One region of the Ralstonia sp. OTU4908 genome, then DNA from elsewhere that is predicted to be linked to it. Evidence: predicted binding sites of a transcription regulator. Region 1 holds the regulator's gene; each other region holds the start of a gene.
The links. Region 1 encodes FliA, which starts transcription of late flagellar genes. Its sites were predicted from a motif close to CTAAAGTTTNNNNNNNNNNNGCCGNTA; they were not measured.
Positions count from the first base shown of each region.

Region 2: the regulator FliA is predicted to act here: its motif matches at 1,660-1,686, upstream of fliD (flagellar filament capping protein FliD).
Region 3: the regulator FliA is predicted to act here: its motif matches at 1,622-1,648, upstream of flgK (flagellar hook-associated protein FlgK).
Region 4: the regulator FliA is predicted to act here: its motif matches at 2,295-2,321, upstream of flgM (flagellar biosynthesis anti-sigma factor FlgM).

Region 1 is NZ_JASATD010000003.1:185,248-189,433, reverse strand. Features, by position in the region: gene flhF (flagellar biosynthesis protein FlhF) at 1-352, shown strand, start outside; gene AAHM38_RS04395 (MinD/ParA family ATP-binding protein) at 366-1,148, shown strand; gene AAHM38_RS04390 (RNA polymerase sigma factor FliA) at 1,157-1,918, shown strand; gene AAHM38_RS04385 (nucleobase:cation symporter-2 family protein) at 2,297-3,724, shown strand; gene AAHM38_RS04380 (aldose epimerase family protein) at 3,752-4,186, opposite strand, start outside.
Region 2 is NZ_JASATD010000001.1:376,927-381,112, forward strand. Features, by position in the region: gene AAHM38_RS01720 (LuxR C-terminal-related transcriptional regulator) at 1-304, opposite strand, end outside; gene AAHM38_RS01725 (flagellin N-terminal helical domain-containing protein) at 711-1,532, shown strand; gene fliD (flagellar filament capping protein FliD) at 1,731-3,779, shown strand; gene fliS (flagellar export chaperone FliS) at 3,839-4,186, shown strand, end outside.
Region 3 is NZ_JASATD010000001.1:363,608-367,793, forward strand. Features, by position in the region: gene AAHM38_RS01645 (flagellar basal body P-ring protein FlgI) at 1-484, shown strand, start outside; gene flgJ (flagellar assembly peptidoglycan hydrolase FlgJ) at 501-1,586, shown strand; gene flgK (flagellar hook-associated protein FlgK) at 1,701-3,638, shown strand; gene flgL (flagellar hook-associated protein FlgL) at 3,704-4,186, shown strand, end outside.
Region 4 is NZ_JASATD010000001.1:353,879-358,064, forward strand. Features, by position in the region: gene AAHM38_RS01585 (porin) at 1-44, shown strand, start outside; gene AAHM38_RS01590 (LuxR C-terminal-related transcriptional regulator) at 167-889, opposite strand; gene AAHM38_RS01595 (flagella synthesis protein FlgN) at 1,349-1,810, opposite strand; gene flgM (flagellar biosynthesis anti-sigma factor FlgM) at 1,938-2,258, opposite strand; gene flgA (flagellar basal body P-ring formation chaperone FlgA) at 2,381-3,244, opposite strand; gene flgB (flagellar basal body rod protein FlgB) at 3,667-4,122, shown strand.

The DNA.
Region 1 (4,186 bases):
CAACGCTGCCAGCAACGGCAAGACGCTCGATGAAGTCGTGGGTGCCTACCGCGACGCCAACCTGGCCGGCTGCATCCTCACCAAGATCGACGAGGCTGCCTCCGTGGGCCACGCGATGGACGTGATGATCCGCCGCCGCCTGCCGCTGCACTACGTCTCGTACGGCCAGCGAGTGCCGGAAGACATTGCGGTGCCGAACAAGAAGCTGCTGATCCACCGCTCGTTCCGGGCCGGTGCGGAGCAGTCGTCGTTCACGCTGGATTCGGACGAATCACTGCTCGTGGCCCAGGGTGCGGTGTCACGCAACGCAGGCAACCGCGAACCCGGCCTGGCCGCTTTCGATTTCGCCTGACAAGGGGGCGACCATGACGACGCCATTCGCCAAGGATCAAGCCGCAGGGCTGCGGCGCATGCTGGGTCATGCCGCTGCCCGCCGCGTGCTCGTGATCGGCGCGGAAGAGCAGGTCGATGACTTTGTCGACAACCTGCGCATCGCGCTGTCCGGCATGGGCCGCGATACCGCTGTGGTGAGCGCGCAGACCGTGCTGGCCATGGCCGGTGTGCTCGAGCAGCACGACGAGACGGCGGATGTGACGCTGGTGGCCGCGCATTTCGGCACGCGGGCGCTCGGCACCGTGGCCGAAGCGTGCGACGACGTGCTGCTGACCTTCTCGGATGGCCCGGAAGGCATCAAGAGCGCGTACACGCTGCTCAAGAAAACCGCCGTGCTGCAAGGCGGCGCAGGCATCCGCACCGTCGTATGCGGCGCGCATTCGGTGGATTCCGCCGTGCGCGTGTTCGGCAACCTGGCCAACACCGTGGGCCAGTACCTGAACACCCGGATCGATTTCGCCGGCTACCTCCCCGAGGACCGGCACGTAGAACTCGCGCTCTCGCTCGGCAAGCCCGTGGCGAGTGCGTTTCCCGCATCGCCTTCGGCCATGGCCTTCCGCCAGCTTGCCGAAGAAATGTTGAGCTGGGCCAGCGCCGAGGCCCAAGCCGGTGATGGCAGTGCGCCGTCACGGGTGGTCATGTCGGCGCGGGCACCGGCTCAGGAGCCGGCAGATGAATCGGCGCAAGCAACGTCAATGTCGGCATCGACAGCGACACCCGGCGCCACCGCACGCGCGGCCGAATTGGTTTATTGAGGCGCAGCATGAACGAAGCGTCAAAGGCAGGCATGGATATGTACACCGCAACCGGTCGCAAGACCAAGTCCGACGAGATGGCCACGTACGCACCGCTCGTGCGTCGCATTGCCAACCAGATGATGGTCAAGCTGCCGGCCAGCGTTGAGCTGGACGACCTGATCCAGGCCGGCATGATGGGTTTGCTCGATGCGCTGTCGCGCTATGAGGAAACGCAGGGTGTGCAGTTCGAGTTCTACGCGGCCCAGCGTATCCGCGGCGCGATCCTGGACGAACTGCGCGGCTCGGATTGGCTGCCGCGCGGCCTGCGCCGCAACGCGCGCACGATCGAGCAGGCAATCCAGAAGCTGCAGCAGCAGAAGGGCCGCGCGCCCACCGAAACCGAGATTGCCGTAGCGCTGGGCATGTCGCTGGCCGAATACCAGAAGCAACTGGTCGACCTGCAAGGCAGCCAGTTGCTGTATTACGAAGATTTCGACCGTGAAGACGCCGACGCCTTCATCGAGAACCGCGCACCCGAGAACGACGCCACGCCGCTGGACCAGCTGCTGAACCACGACCTGCGCGAATCGGTGGTCGCTGCCATCGAGGGACTGCCCGAGCGCGAAAAGCTCATGATGAGCCTCTACTACGAGCAGGATCTGAACCTGCGTGAAATCGGCGCCGTGATGGGCGTGTCGGAATCGCGCGTGTGCCAGATCCACAGCCAGGCGATTGCCCGCATCCGTTCGCGCCTGCGCGATCGCGCATGGCTGCCGACGCCGACCTGATATGAGGTCGGCTGAGAGCTGCTAACAAAACCCTCTGCTTCACTGGGTTGGATGGCGGCTCTTGGTCCCAGCTTTACCTGCCAGGTATTTCTACTGCGCGGTCAGCGACTCATGTCGCGGCCGCGCTTTTTCTTTGGGGCCTCGGTTACGAGGCGCGCTTGGAGGCGTGAAACAGGTAGATCACGGCGCACATGCGTTTCAGAACGCAAAATATGTACACAAAAAACGTATGTAATTGTTGACAGAAAAATGGCGCCCCTCCAAGATTCCGGCAAATACGCGGCATCACGCCGCATGAATGCTGGCGAATGGAACCCGCGCCATCCGCCTAAAGCACGCTCCCGGCATTGACACGGGGGCGGCCCCAGGAGACAGACAATGCGCCAATCCCCCGGCCAACCCTCGCCCTCTTCGTCGACAATCACCGGCGCCGCTGCCGATCCCGTCAACGAATTTCTGCCGCTGCCGCGCCTGTTCGCGCTGGGGCTGCAACACCTGCTGGTGATGTACGCCGGGGCGATCGCCGTGCCGCTGATTGTCGGCAATGCGCTCGGCCTGTCAAAGAGCGATCTCTCCTATCTCGTCAATTGCGACCTGTTTGCGGCTGGGATCGGCACGCTGATCCAATCGCTCGGTTTCCTGATGTTCGGGATCCGCCTGCCGGTCATGATGGGCGTCACGTTTGCCGCGGTTGCCCCGATGATCGCCATCGGTGTGGAGCCCGGCATGGGGCTGCCCGGCATCTTCGGGGCGTCGATCGTTTCCGGCGTGTTCGGCATTGCCGTTGCACCGCTGATGGGGCGGCTGCTCGGCCTCTTCCCGCGCGTGGTGACGGGCACGGTCATCATGCTGATCGGTTTTTCGCTGCTGAGCGTGGGGATCAACTGGGCTGCGGGCGGCCAGCAGATGATTCCGCAGGTGGTGGACGGCGTGCGCCACATGGTGCCGAACCCGGCGTTTGGCGATCCGTTCGGCCTCGCCATTGCGGCGCTCGTGCTGGTGACGATCCTGCTGCTGACCAAGTTCGGTAACGCACTGCTGTGCAATATCGCCGTGCTGCTGGGTATCGTGACGGGCACGCTGGTGGCGGCGGCGTTCGGCAAGGTGTCGCTCGCCGACGCGAGCGCCGCACCCCTGGTGACGCTGGTGACGCCGTTCTACTTCGGCATGCCGAAGTTCGAGCTGTCGGCCATCATCTCGATGTGCATCGTGATCGTGATCACGCTGGTGGAGTCGACCGGCATGTTCCTCGCGCTGGCGCACGTGGTGGGCAAGCCGATCTCGCGCAATGAACTGACCAACGGCCTGCGTGCCGATGGTCTGGCGACGGTGGTGGCGGGGGTGTTCAACACGTTCCCGCATACGTCGTTCTCGCAGAACATCGGGCTGGTGTCGATCACGGGCGTGCGCTCGCGCTATGTGGCGGCGGCCGGCGGGGTGCTGCTGATCGTGCTGGGGCTGTTTCCGAAGCTCTCGTATGTGGTGGCATCGGTGCCGCAATACGTGCTGGGCGGGGCGGGCATCGTGATGTTCGGCATGGTGGCCGCAGCCGGTATCCGCATGCTGGGCATGGTGGATTTCCAGCAGCAGCGCCACAACCTGCTGATCATCGCGGTGTCGGTCGGCTTCGGCATGATGCCGACGCTGGCGCCGGCCTTCTTCCATCACTTCCCGGACTGGATGCGCCCCATCACCCACAGCGGCATCGTGATGGGCACGCTGGTGGCCGTGGTGCTGAACGCCTGGTTCAACGGCATCCGCGGCTCGCACGAAGTCATGCACGGCGCGGCCGCAGCCGCGCATTGAACATCCAACGCCGCGCTTCAACGCGGTTCAGGTTTCTCCGGCAACCGAGACGCGGTATGCGGTGTGCTGCCGGTAGACCTGGCCCGGGCGCAGCATGACCGCTTCCGCATCGGGCATGTTGACCTGGTTCGGAAACGCGCTCGCTTCCAGACACAAGCCGCTGCGTTGCGCGTGCGTGCCTGCCAGCATGTGGCCCGAGTAGAACTGAAGCCCGCGTTGGTCTGTGAGCACCGTCAGCTCGCGGCCGCTGCCGGGTTCATACAGACGCGCGACCGGACGCACATGCGGACGACCGTCCGAGGCCGAATTGCGCAGCACGAAGCAGTGGTCGAATCCCCCGGTCTGCGCCAACTGTGCGTTAGGCCAGTCCAGCCGTGCCCCGATGGGCGCCGCCTGCCGAAAATCGAATGCCGTGCCGGCGACACTCACTGCCCGTGTCGGGATCAGCTTGGCATCGACTTC
Region 2 (4,186 bases), on a different contig from region 1:
AGCCGGCTGCGCCCGCCTTGAGCGCCCGTACGGCCAGCAGCGCTTCCGGGTGGCGGCCCAGCGCCAGCACGGCCAAACGCGCATGCTGCTGGCGCACGGTCTTGATGGTCTGGAATTCGTCTCCGGTGGCCGATTCCACCGAGAAGAGCATGACGTCCCACTCGCGCTGGGCGAGGAGGTCGTTATTGGCATCGCGCAGGTCCGGCACGGCCTCGATCTGGCGGGCCAGGCGCGAATCCTTGAGGATCTGGCGCAGGCCGACACGGGCGATATCGTGCGGTTCGACGATCAGGACATTGAGCATGGTGGGTGTTGCGGGTCAAACGCGGGCTCGCTTCGAGCTCTTATTTCCGCCGGCAGGCCTTGGGCCGTCCGGCGGGCTTGCAACTCCCCATCTGTGCCGTGTGTGGCGCTCTATATAGAGAGATGCAGGCGCCTATGAACTGGTCGAACGAGTATAGCCGAGGGCCTGCCGGCCAAGAAGCAGACGCACCGCCTCTTTTGGAGGGGTGTCGGAAGTCAGGTGGCCGCAAGCCCAAACCGCCGCCGACGCACAAATTTGTCAAGGCGACCCTAAACTTTCCTCAGCGGCCACCGATAACCTGAGTACAACGCAGACCTGATCCCCTTCAAGTTGCAGGTCACGTTGCCCGGCCTAGCCGGAATTAGCAAACACGGGCAACAAACCATCGGGAAACTTAGGAGCCGTCATGTCCCTCAGCCTCAATACCAACATCTCGTCCCTGCAAACGCAGCAAGCACTGTCTGCATCGAAGGATGCCCTGCAGACCTCGCTGGAACGTCTGTCGACCGGCCTGCGCGTGAACAGCGCCAAGGACGATGCCGCCGCTTATGCTGTGGCCTCCAGCTTGACCACCACGCTGAACTCGCAAACGCAAGGTATCCAGAACTCCAACCAGGCGATGTCGTATCTGCAAACGGCCGACTCGTACCTGGGCCAGGTTGAAAACAACCTGCAACGTATGCGCCAACTGGCTGTGGAAGCCAACAACGGCGGTCTGTCGACCACCGACCAGGCCAACCTGGACAAGGAATACCAGAAGCTGGCCACCGCCAACAAGAACATCGAGACCAACGCGAACTACAACGGCAACAAGCTGTTCGACGGTTCGGTCACGTCCACGACGTTCCAATACGGCCAGAATGCGGCGACCGATGTGACCTCGGTCTCCAACGCCAACCTGTCGACCTTCGGTACGCTGAGCGGCACGAGCGTGACCTCGACTGCCAACGCGACCGCCGCACAGGCGGCCATCGACACCGATCTGACCAACCTGAAGGCGGCTCGCGCCAACCTGGGTGCTCAGCAAAGTGGTCTGAACTCGACGATCAACACGCTGACGTCGAACAACACCGCGCTGTCGGCTGCCAAGTCGTCCTTGATCGATACGGACTATGCGTCGGAAACCTCGAACATGACCCGTCAGAACATCCTGCAGCAAGCGGGTACGGCGATGCTGGCGCAAGCCAACTCGGCACCGAACAGCATCCTGAGCCTGCTGAAGGGCTAATCAGGCAGTTGGATGCAGTCCAGCCGCTCCGGCGGTTAGGCTAAGGGCCGGCGCTCCTCGGGGCGTCGGCCTTTTTTCTTTGGTCGGATACCCCCCTTTTTCGTGGGTGGCGCCTGCATAACCTGCCCTAAAGAAGCGGCAGCCCGTGCCGTTGTGTAGAGAGACTTCCGCCGGCGCAGATGCTTATCGGACCCGATCATGGCGACTACCACTACCACCTCCTCGACCAGCAACTACGTTCCGCCGATCTCCATTCCCGGCATCGGGACGAGCATCGACGTCAATTCGCTGGTGACCAGCCTCATGAAGGTGGAAAGCCAGCCGCTGACGCAGCTGCAGACGCAGCAAAGCTCGTACCAGACGCAGCTTTCGGCGGTGGGCACGCTCAAGAGTGCGCTGTCGACCTTCCAGACTGCGCTGTCGAGCCTGACCAGTGCATCGAACTACAGCGCCATGAAGGCCAGCGGCTACGACACCTCGATGCTGAGTGCATCGGTGACGGGCTCGGCACCGGCAGGTTCCTACGCCGTCAATGTCACGCAGCTTGCGCAATCGCAGGTGCTGGCGGCGCAGGGGCAAGCTTCCACCACCACCGCCATCGGCAGCGGCGCATCGACCACGATTTCGTTCTCGTTCGGCGCGGTGTCGGGCGGCTCGCTTTCCGGCGGCAAGTACACCGGTTCGACGTTCACGCAGAACGGCAACCTCGCCGGCGGCTCGATCACGATCGATTCGTCCAACAACACGCTTGCCGGCATCCGTGATGCGATCAATTCGGCCAACCTGGGCGTCTCGGCCAGCATCGTCAACGACGGCAGCGGCAGCCCGTACCGTCTGGTGCTGACGTCCACCGCGGGCGGTTCCAGCTCGGAGATGAAGATTTCGGTGTCGGGCGACTCGACGCTGCAATCGCTGCTCTCGCAAGACCCGGCCGGCACGCAGAACATGACCGAGGTGACCACGGGCCAGAATGCCCTGGCCACCATCAACGGCATTGCCGTGCAAAGCCCGACCAACACGTTGTCGAACGTGGTGGATGGCACGTCGTTCACGCTGTCCAAGACAGGCAGTACCAACGTGACCGTGGCCAACGATCCGACCGCCACCACCACGGCCGTCACCAACTTCGTGAACGGCTACAACGCGCTGCGTACGCAACTGAACGGGCTCACCAACATCGACACCGCCAACAAGGCCAACAACGGCCCGCTCGCTGGCGACGTGAGTACCAAGACGCTCATCAACCAGATTACCGACGTGCTGGGCCAGGCGGTCGGCAACGGCAACTACCAGTCGCTCGGCAGCGTGGGCGTGACGATGAACTCCGACGGCACGCTGTCGGTGGACAACACCAAGCTGTCGGCTGCCATTGCAAAGTCGCCCAGCCAGGTTGCCGGTTTGTTTGCCGGTACCGGCACGGCCACCGACTCGCTTGTCAGTGTGCCGACGTTCTCGGATTCCACGCAGGCCGGCAGCTACGCCGTCAACGTCACGCAGTTGGCGACGCAGGGCACGCTCACAGGGTCGGCCGCCGCCAACACGACCATCACGGCGGGTGTCAACGACACGCTCGCGTTCAACATCAGCGGGGTGTCCGTCAACGTGACGTTGGCGGCCGGCAGCTACACGGCCGCGACGCTGGCCACACAGATTCAAAGTCAGATCAACGCTTCGACCGCGCTGCAGAACGCCAAGGTCAACGCTTCGGTGTCGGCCAATGCCGGCGGCGTGCTGAGCATTACCGATAGCCAGTTTGGCTCCGTGTCGGCGGTCTCGGTATCGGGCGCGGGGGCTTCGTCGCTCTTCGGCGCGAGCCCGACGGCCACCAACGGTGTGGATGTGCAGGGCACCATCAACGGCGTGGCTGCGACTGGTTCGGGGCAGAACCTGTATGGCATTGCCGGTTCCGCCACCGACGGCTTGACCGTGCAGATTGCAGGCGGTCCGCTGGGCGCTCGCGGCACGGTCACGGTGCAGCGGGGTTACGCCGCCCAGCTCAACACTGTGATGACCAACCTGCTGTCGTCCAGCGGCATGGTGCAGAACGAGACGGACTCGATCAACAGTTCGCTGACTTCGCTTGCCAGCCAGATCACCGCCATGCAGACGCGCCTGGATAACAAGCAGGCGCTGTACTACACGCAATTCAATGCGTTGTCCTCCGCGGTGGCCAGCATGACGAACACCAGCAATTACCTGACGACGCAGCTTGCGGCCATTACAAAGCAAACTTCGAGCAACAACTAAGCCGGGTTTAGGCTTAGAGCACAACCCAAAACAAACAGACCACAGCGAGGACCATTTCCATGTACGCTGCACGCCGTGCCATCGGTGCCTATGCGCAAGTCGGCATCGAGACGTCCGTGGTAGACGCCAATCCGCACCGCCTGATCGCCATGCTGTTTGAAGGCGCGCGCGCCGCCATCAACCTGGCCAGTGCCGCCATGCAGCGCGGCGACGTGCTGGCCAAGGTGCGGGCGTTCGACAAGGCCATCTCGATCATCGGCCAGGGGCTGCAGGCCAGCCTGGACCACCAGCGCGGCGGCGAGATTGCCGTGCAACTGAACAATCTGTACGACTATATGCTGCGCCGCCTGCTGTTGGCGAACGCGAACAACGATCTGACGATCCTCGCGGAGGTGGATGCTTTGCTG
Region 3 (4,186 bases), on a different contig from region 1:
CAACAAGCAGTTCGGCACGGATACGGCGCAAGCCGCCGACGGCCGCACGATCAACGTGCGCGCACCTGCGCTGGCGTCGGACCGCGTGGGCTTTCTGGCCAAGCTGCAGAACATTGACGTTACGCCGGCGCTGGCCGCCGCGCGTGTGGTGGTCAACGCCCGCACGGGCTCAGTGGTGATGAACCAGCTCGTCAAGCTCGAGCCCTGCGCGGTGGCGCACGGCAGCCTGTCGGTCACCATCAGCACGGACCCGGTGGTGAGCCAGCCCGCGCCCTTCTCGCAAGGGCAGACGGTGGCGGGCGCGCGCTCGAACATCGAGGTCAAGCAGCAAGGCGGCAGCCTCATCAACGTCAAGGGCGGCACCAACCTGGCGGATGTGGTCAAGGCCATCAACGCGATTGGCGCCAACCCGCAAGACCTGATCTCGATCCTGCAGGCGATGAAGGCGGCCAACGCGCTGCGCGCCGACCTGGAAATCATCTGACGCTGCGGAGGCCACGATGAACCAAACCGACCTCACCAGCCGCCTGGCGCTCGATTCCCGAGGGTTCGAGTCGCTCAAGCAGACGGCGCGTACCGATCCGAACGGCGCGGCCAAGACCGTCGCCAAGCAGTTCGACGCGATCTTCGTGAACATGATGCTCAAGCAGATGCGCGATGCATCGCCGCAGAACGGGCCGCTCGATTCGTCTTCAAGCAAGATGTACACGTCGATGCTCGACCAGCAGCTGTCGCAGACCATGGCCTCGCGCGGCGTGGGCGTGGCAGATCAGCTCTTGAAGCAGATGCTGCGTCAGGCCAACCATGTGAACCCGGATGCGGGTGGCAAGGTGAATACCGCGCTGTCCAATACGACGGCGACCAATACCGCGCTGCCGGGGGCCGCCGGTGCCACTAGCGATGCCGCCAAGGCCATCGCCCGTTCGTCGCTCAACAGCATGGCTGCAGCTGTTGCGCCCGGCACGGAAGACGACGGCTCGGGCATCAGCACCGTGCCGCGCCCGGGCCTGGAAGAACGCGTGCAGCGTGCGCTGGCCGCGTTGCGCAAGCAGGCGGACGCGCAGGCGCAGAGTCCAAGCGCGCCGCCCGAGGTCGATCTGTCGACGGTGGCATCGGAGCCGCGCGGCGAGCGCATGACCAGCTTCTACAACAAGCTGATCGGCCACGCATCGCAGGCTGCGCAGGAAACCGGCATTCCGGCCAACTTCATGATCGGCCATGCCGCGCTGGAGTCCGGCTGGGGCCGCCGCGAGATCAAGGCAAAGGACGGCACGAACACGCACAACCTGTTCGGCATCAAGGCCGGTGGCTCGTGGGCCGGCAAGACTGCCACGGTGACCACCACCGAATACATCGGCGGCGTCGCCCACAAGGTTCAGGAGAAGTTCCGCGCCTACAGCTCGTACGCCGAGGCGTTCAAGGACTACGCCAATCTGTTGGCCAACAACCCCCGCTACAGCAACGTCGTGGCAGCCGGCAACGGCAACGATGCGGCGTCGTTCGCCAAGGGCTTGCAGCGCGCAGGCTACGCCACCGATCCGAACTACGCCCACAAGATCATGGCGGTGCTCAAGCAGATCGCCTAAGTGACTTAGTAAGCATATTTTGCAACATCGGCCGGCTCAAGTTTGTTCTTGTCCGGCCGATGTTGTTTCTAGAGCTTATTTCGGCGGCTTCGTGCTGCCCGCACCGAGACAACTATGAGCAGCTCCCTTCTGAATATTGGCGCGTCCGGCCTGCGGGTGGCCGATATCAACCTGCAGGTGACCGGCAACAACATTGCCAACGCCAGCACGCCCGGCTATTCGCGCCAGGAAGCCGTGCAGACGGAAAACATTCCGCTCTACGCGGGCGTGGGCTATCTCGGCCAGGGCGCCAACGTCACGACCGTCAAGCGCATCTACGACCAGTTCCTGACGGCACAGGTGCAAAGCGGTCAGGCCTCGACCAGCGCAGCCGATCAGCTCAACAGCCTGGTGTCGGGCCTGAGCAAGTACATGTCGGACAGCAACAGCGGCCTGACTTCGTCGCTCACCAGCTTCTTCAACGCTGCCGATGGCCTGGCCTCCAAGCCTTCGGACACCACCGCGCGCCAGGTTTTCCTGAACGCTGCAGCCGGCCTGCAAAGCCGCTTCAATTCGATTGCCGGCCAGTTGAGTTCGCTCAACAGCCAGGTCAACACGCAGGTGCAGACGCAGATCAGCGCGGTCAATGGCACCGCGCAGCAGATCGCCGCGTTGAACGACCAGATTTCCAAGGCGGAAGCGTCGACCGGTCAGCCGGCAAACGATCTGCGCGACCAGCGCGACCAGCTTGTCCAGACGCTCAATCAGTCGATCAAGGCCAGCGTGGTACAGACCGGCGACGGCCAGTTCAACATCTACGTGGGCAACGGCCAGGCGCTCGTGCAGGGCAACCAGAGCTACCAGCTGACGGCGGTGCCGTCGCAGTACGACCCGACGCAATTGTCGGTGGGCTACAAGAGCCCGGGCGGCACGGTCAACATCGACGACAGCCAGCTCGGCGGCGGGGCGCTGGGCGGCCTGATGGATTTCCGCAACAACACGCTCATTCCGGCGCAGAACAGCCTTGGCCGCCTGGCCACGGCCGTGTCGGCCGACGTGAACGCGCAGAACAAACTCGGCATGGACGCCAACGGCAAGATGGGCACGGACCTCTTCTCCGTGGCCAACCCGAGCGTCGCGCCCAGCACCAACAACACCGGCAGCGGCTCGCTCACCGCCAGCATCACCAACGCCAATGCGGGGCAGGGCTACGACTACCAGGTCAAGTACCAGGGCGGCGCCTACACCGTTTCGCACTATCCGGACGGCTTCGCCTCCGTAACGGTGTCGAGCTGGCCGACCACGATCGACGGTGTCACGCTCAACCTGTCGGGCACGATGAACAGCGGTGACTCGTTCCTGGTGCGCCCGACCGCCAACGCGGCGGCCACCATGCAGACGCTCACCACCGACTACCACAACGTGGCCGCAGCGTCGCCGGTGGTGCTCAACCAGGGCAGCAACAACACGGGCAGCGCCTCGGTGTCGTCGCTGGGCGTGGACAGCACGTATGCCGGATCGCCGCTCACCTCGCCGATCAACCTGACGTACAGCTCGGCCGTTGGCGGCTCGCTGTCGGGCTTCCCGGGCAGCGTCACCGTCACGGTGGGCGGCACGTCGACCACGTACGCGGGCGGCACGGCACCGTACACGCAGGGCGCGACGTACGCGTTCAACGGCGTACAGATGAAGCTTTCGGGTTCGCCCGGCAACGGTGACACATTCGCCATTTCGGCCAACACCGCCAACAGCACCGACAACCGCAACGCCAGCGCGCTGGCCAAGCTGCGCAACAGCAATCTGCTGGACGGCGGCACGACCTCGATCGGCTCGGCGTGGAACAACCTCGTCACCCAGGTGGGTGTGCAGGCCAACCGCGCCAGCACCAACCTGACCTCGCAGAAGGCGCTGCTGGCCAGCTCCACGCAACAGCAGCAGTCGGTGTCGGGGGTGAACCTGGATGAGGAGGCGATGAACCTGATGAAATACCAGCAGGCCTACCAGGCCTCCGCCAAGGTAATGCAGACGGCCAATTCGCTGTTCGCCAGCCTGCTGTCGATTGCCGGCGGCTGATCGGGCAGCTGAAGAAAACGCCCCGCCTGCCGATAACGTCCTAAAGCCCTTCGTCCGGACCGATCATGCGAGTCAGTAGCGCCCAATTCTTTGCCGCGTCTTCCGCTTCGATGCAGAACACGCAATCGAACCTGCTCACGCTGCAGCAGCAGATTGCGAGCGGCATCGCGCTCACCAGTGCGGGCGACAACCCCAGCGCGTTTGGTCAGATGGCGCAATTGCAGCAAACGCAGGACACCAACGACCAATACCAGTCCAACCGTGACACCACCGACGCGCGCCTGACCAGCGTGTCTTCGGCGCTGACCAACCTGGTGACCACGCTGCAGCAGGGCAAGCAGACCTTGGTGGGCGCCAACACCTCGCTGATGACGGAGTCACAGCGCGTTGGTGTGCTGGCGCAGGTCAAGCAGCAGTACCAGCAACTGCTGTCGACGGCCAATCAGCGCGATGCCGCGGGCGTAGCCCTGTTTGGCGGCGCCAACGGCACGACCGATCCGTTCACCAACACCGGCGGTTCCGTGCAATACGTCGGCAGCGGCCAGCCA
Region 4 (4,186 bases), on a different contig from region 1:
CGACGGCCGACACCTTCGGCGTAGGCGTCCGCGCAAAGTTTTAAGCTTTTCGCGATCTGCTTTCCTTGTCGCCGCCCGCGTCTCGACAGCGTGGGCGGCCATGTGCAACGGCGTCCGGATTCCGGGCGCCGTTTTTTGTCGTGTGGACAACCGGCCAGGGCTGGCGTCAGCCTGTGCGCGCCAGGCGCAGCGGCCGGGCGGGCGGCGGAGCGGTCTCCGCTCCAATGTTCGGCTGATTCAGCAGCATGGCGCCGCGCTGCGTAGCAACAAAGACGGCCTCGGTACGGCTGCGTACTTCGAGCCGACGATACAGCGCGTTGATATGCGCCTTTGTTGTCGCCTCGGAAATGCTCAGCATGCGGCTGATGGTTTTGACCGGATGCCCGCGTGAGAGCAAGACCAGAATCTCATATTGACGCTGTGTCAGGCCGAGCAAGGCGCAATCGTCATTACCATTTCCGCTGGAAGAACCTGCCGCATTGGCTTCGGGCCGTGTCAGCACAATCGATGCCGGCACATAACGGCCGCCCGCGAGCACCAATTCCAAAGCTGCCGCAATCAATTTGCCGGAATAGCTTTTCAGCAGATAGGCCGAAACATTCAATTGCATCAGCGTGCGCACATGCGCGGCGGAATCGGTTTCGCCGAGCACGGCAACGTGTCGGGGATGGGGCTGCTGCAACAGCCGCGAGAGGGCCGGCAGATCGTCGATGCCGGGCAAGGGCAGGCCGATCAGGGCCAATTCGGCGTCCGCATGCGCCGCAAGATTTTCAAAGAGGGCTTCGTCCGGCTCGACGCTGACCACCTCGCTAATGGCCGGCAGGGATTGCAACACATGGGTCGCGCCGGCACGCACCAAAGGGTGTGCCTCCACTACGATTGATTTCACTGCGCCGCCTGTCTGGTTATGGTTTGTTTGTCCATTTCCGGAATCAGCTTGTTGCCGCGTCTATATTTGAACCTGCGGTCCAAAATGAATGCGGCCGTGCCCATGGAAAATGCTTTTAGCGCGCGGTCTCGGTATATTTCCCCGTTCAACCGGCAGTCACCGCGGTGCGGTGCCGTCGGGCCGAAACCTTGGCACGCCATTAGGCGCAATTTCCTTCCGGTTTTTCTTGTTTATGTCGCCAGGCGCGGAGGATTAACTCCGCCGAAATCGCAGAATAAATCCCCAGCATGCTTGTTGCACCCATCAATGGGATGTAAACCTTTTTGTTTACCCCGATTGGTGGTGTGCTAGACCCCTCTATACATAGCAGGATCAGACGGCAGCAGCTAGCCCCACTTCACGCCCATTGACGTGGGCGTAAAGGGCGGCTTTTGTGCTCAAAAGATGGGTTCTGGTGGCTTATTGCGCGACCACCGAGAAGCGCGGCATCGACAGCGGCTGTTTGCCGTCACGGCCGTAGGGCGTGCCGCCGCCGTTGTTTGCGGCATGCAGGACAGACAGTGCGTTCTGCGTGGCGCGCAGGCGCAGGTCGATCAGGGTGCCGTTGTCGATGTTGCGCTGGCGCAGCAGGCGGGCCAAGGCCAGGTTCTCGTCGAACAGGCGGCTGGCGTTTTCGTCGGTGCGCAGGTATTTGACCAGCCCGTACGGATCGGCCCCGCCATGCTGGGCCCACCACAGGCGGCGGTCGCGGTCGGCCTCACCCAGGGCGGCGAGCTGTTTTTGCTTGGTCTGGGTGATGCGTTCGAGCTCGACCATGTCGCCATCGCGCAACGCCTGCGCTTCGGCATCCAGGGTGAGGGTGGCGGCGCGCAGCAGTTCCTGCTCGTCGGCAAGGGTGCGGATCAGCAGTGTGTTGTCCATGGTGACTACCTCAGGCTCAGGCTTGGAAGCTTGGGCAGCCGCCGGCTGGCACACCGCCCCGCCGCGATCAGTCCGAACGGACCGGCGGCGTCGGAAAATACAGGGGACGGACGACGGGAAATCCCCGTCAGACCTTCTTGGAGCGCGTGGAGAGCAGCGATTGCGCGTCGGAAAGCGCCGCATCGGCGATCTTGCCGGCGTCCATCTTGAGCGTGCCGTTCTGAATGGCAGTGCGGATCTGCTCGACGCGCGCGGCGTCGAAGTCGCCGCTGCCCACTTGGCGCGAGACTTGTTGGACCGACAGCGACGGCGAATCGCCAGTGTGGCGCGTGGTGCCCGAAGCCGTCGTGGTGGCCGGGGACGAGCCGGTGGCGCGCGTCGACCCGGACGCAGCGTCCTTGGTCGGCGCAACGGCCGGCGTGTTGTTCACGATATGGTTGATTTTCACGGGTGTCTCCGAAGAGCGCGTTCATCCTAACACCCATATCGGCCAACCCCGGCCCAAACTTTAGCGGCAGGTATCGATTACGCATCACAGCAGAAAAGTGATCCGCCGTTATCAATTTGATCTTAAAACTGGATCGCCACGACGCCGGCGGACTGTGCGATGCCCGAGACGACATTGCCGTTGGCGGTTCGCACCTGGGCCACTTGGCCTACAGCGGCCTGGTTCAAGGCCCGACCGTCGCTGCTGACCTGGAAGCCACCGCCCTCGGCAATGAGCTTGACGGTCTGGCCGGCCTGCACCGCCATCGGCAGGCGCAGGCTTTCCGCGCGCAGCGGCTGGTTGGCGGCCACGCTGGTGAGCAGTACATGTCCCACCACATCGGCCGGCTGCTGCACGACCGACGCCGGCAGCGTGGAGAGATCGCCGGTACGGGCCTCCAGATCGCCCAGATCGAGCGTCTTGCCCGGCGACAGCTGGTGCGAGGCGACGTAATACGTCCCCGTAATCTGAATCGTGGCCGGCACCCAGGCCGCCCAGGCATGCGGCGACCGGCAGCGCACGCCTACTTGTATACGGCCGCGCAGGCGGTTGGCCGCGGGCAGCATCAGGTCGATCTGGTCGCAAGGCTGGTTGGCCACGCGTGCATCCACGGGGCCAACTTCCACCGACGCACGTGGCACGCCCGTCTCATTCGTGCCGCCCAGGATGTCCAGTTGCGACTGCAGCTGTTGCTGAATCTGCATCTGGATGGCGTTCGGGCCCTGGATGGTGGTGGGCTGCGCGGCCTGCTGCGCCACTGGAGCCTGGGCCGGCGGATAGCCGACGCGCACCATGCCCTGTGCATGCGCCAGGATCGGGTGCACGACGCTGGCCAGCAGGCCCAGCGCCAGGATCAGCAGCAGCTTGCGCTGGCGCCCCGCCAGCGGCATGGCCTTGGTGGCAGGTCGGGTCGGGTGGTGCGCGCTGCGCGCAAACCGCGTGGACATGGAGAGCCCCTTCATCAAAAGTCCAGTGAAGTGTAGCCACGCGTGCGCGAGCGCCAAATGCGGAAATGTCGGCCAATCCCCCCCTTATTCGGACGAATGGTCTTGCACACCGGCCCCTAGACTTTGCAACGTGGTGAAGTCCCTGGCGTTGTGCGGTTCCTGGCCGTACAGCCTGCCCCGGTGGAAGGTTTCCCGGCCAACCTCTGGATTCGCAGACAGGTCTTTTCCACTGAGGCTGCATGACGGCAACTCAGCAAGACAAGCGGTTCAGCGGTTTTGGAGACGGCATCGGCGGTTTTGAAGGGGCCGCTGATGCCGGGCCCTCCTGCCGAACGGAACGCGCAACAAGCAAACGCAAGACGGAACGCAACCCCGGCGGGTGGCAGCAATCACCAGGACGCCACGCGCAAGGAATGACAGACATGGTCGACAAGCTGGATCAGTTGTTCGGTTTTCAGGAGCAGGCGTTGCACCTGCGCTCGCAGCGGCACCAGATTCTGGCCTCGAACATCGCCAACGCCGATACGCCCAACTACAAGGCACGCGACTTCGACTTTCAGTCGGCGCTGCAGAAGGCGGTCGGCCAGCAAGGCGGTAACAGCCTGCCGATGTCGGCAACGGCTGCGGGCCACCTGAGTGTGGATGGCGCGCCGGCCGGCGATGTGTCGCTGATGCAGGCATCGCTCTCGCAGCAGACCAAGGCGCTGCAGGGCGAGGTGCAGTACCGCACGTCGCAGCAGCCGTCCATCGACGGCAACACGGTCGACATGGACGGTGAGCGCATGCGCTTTGCCGACAACACCGTGCGCTACGAGGCCGACCTGAGCATCGTGACGCAAAAGATCAAGTCGATGCTGGCGGCCATTCAGAACAGCTAGCGCGATGTAGCAACAGCAGCAAGAGCAGCAAGAGCAGCAAGAGCAGCAGACAGGCATTAAGACG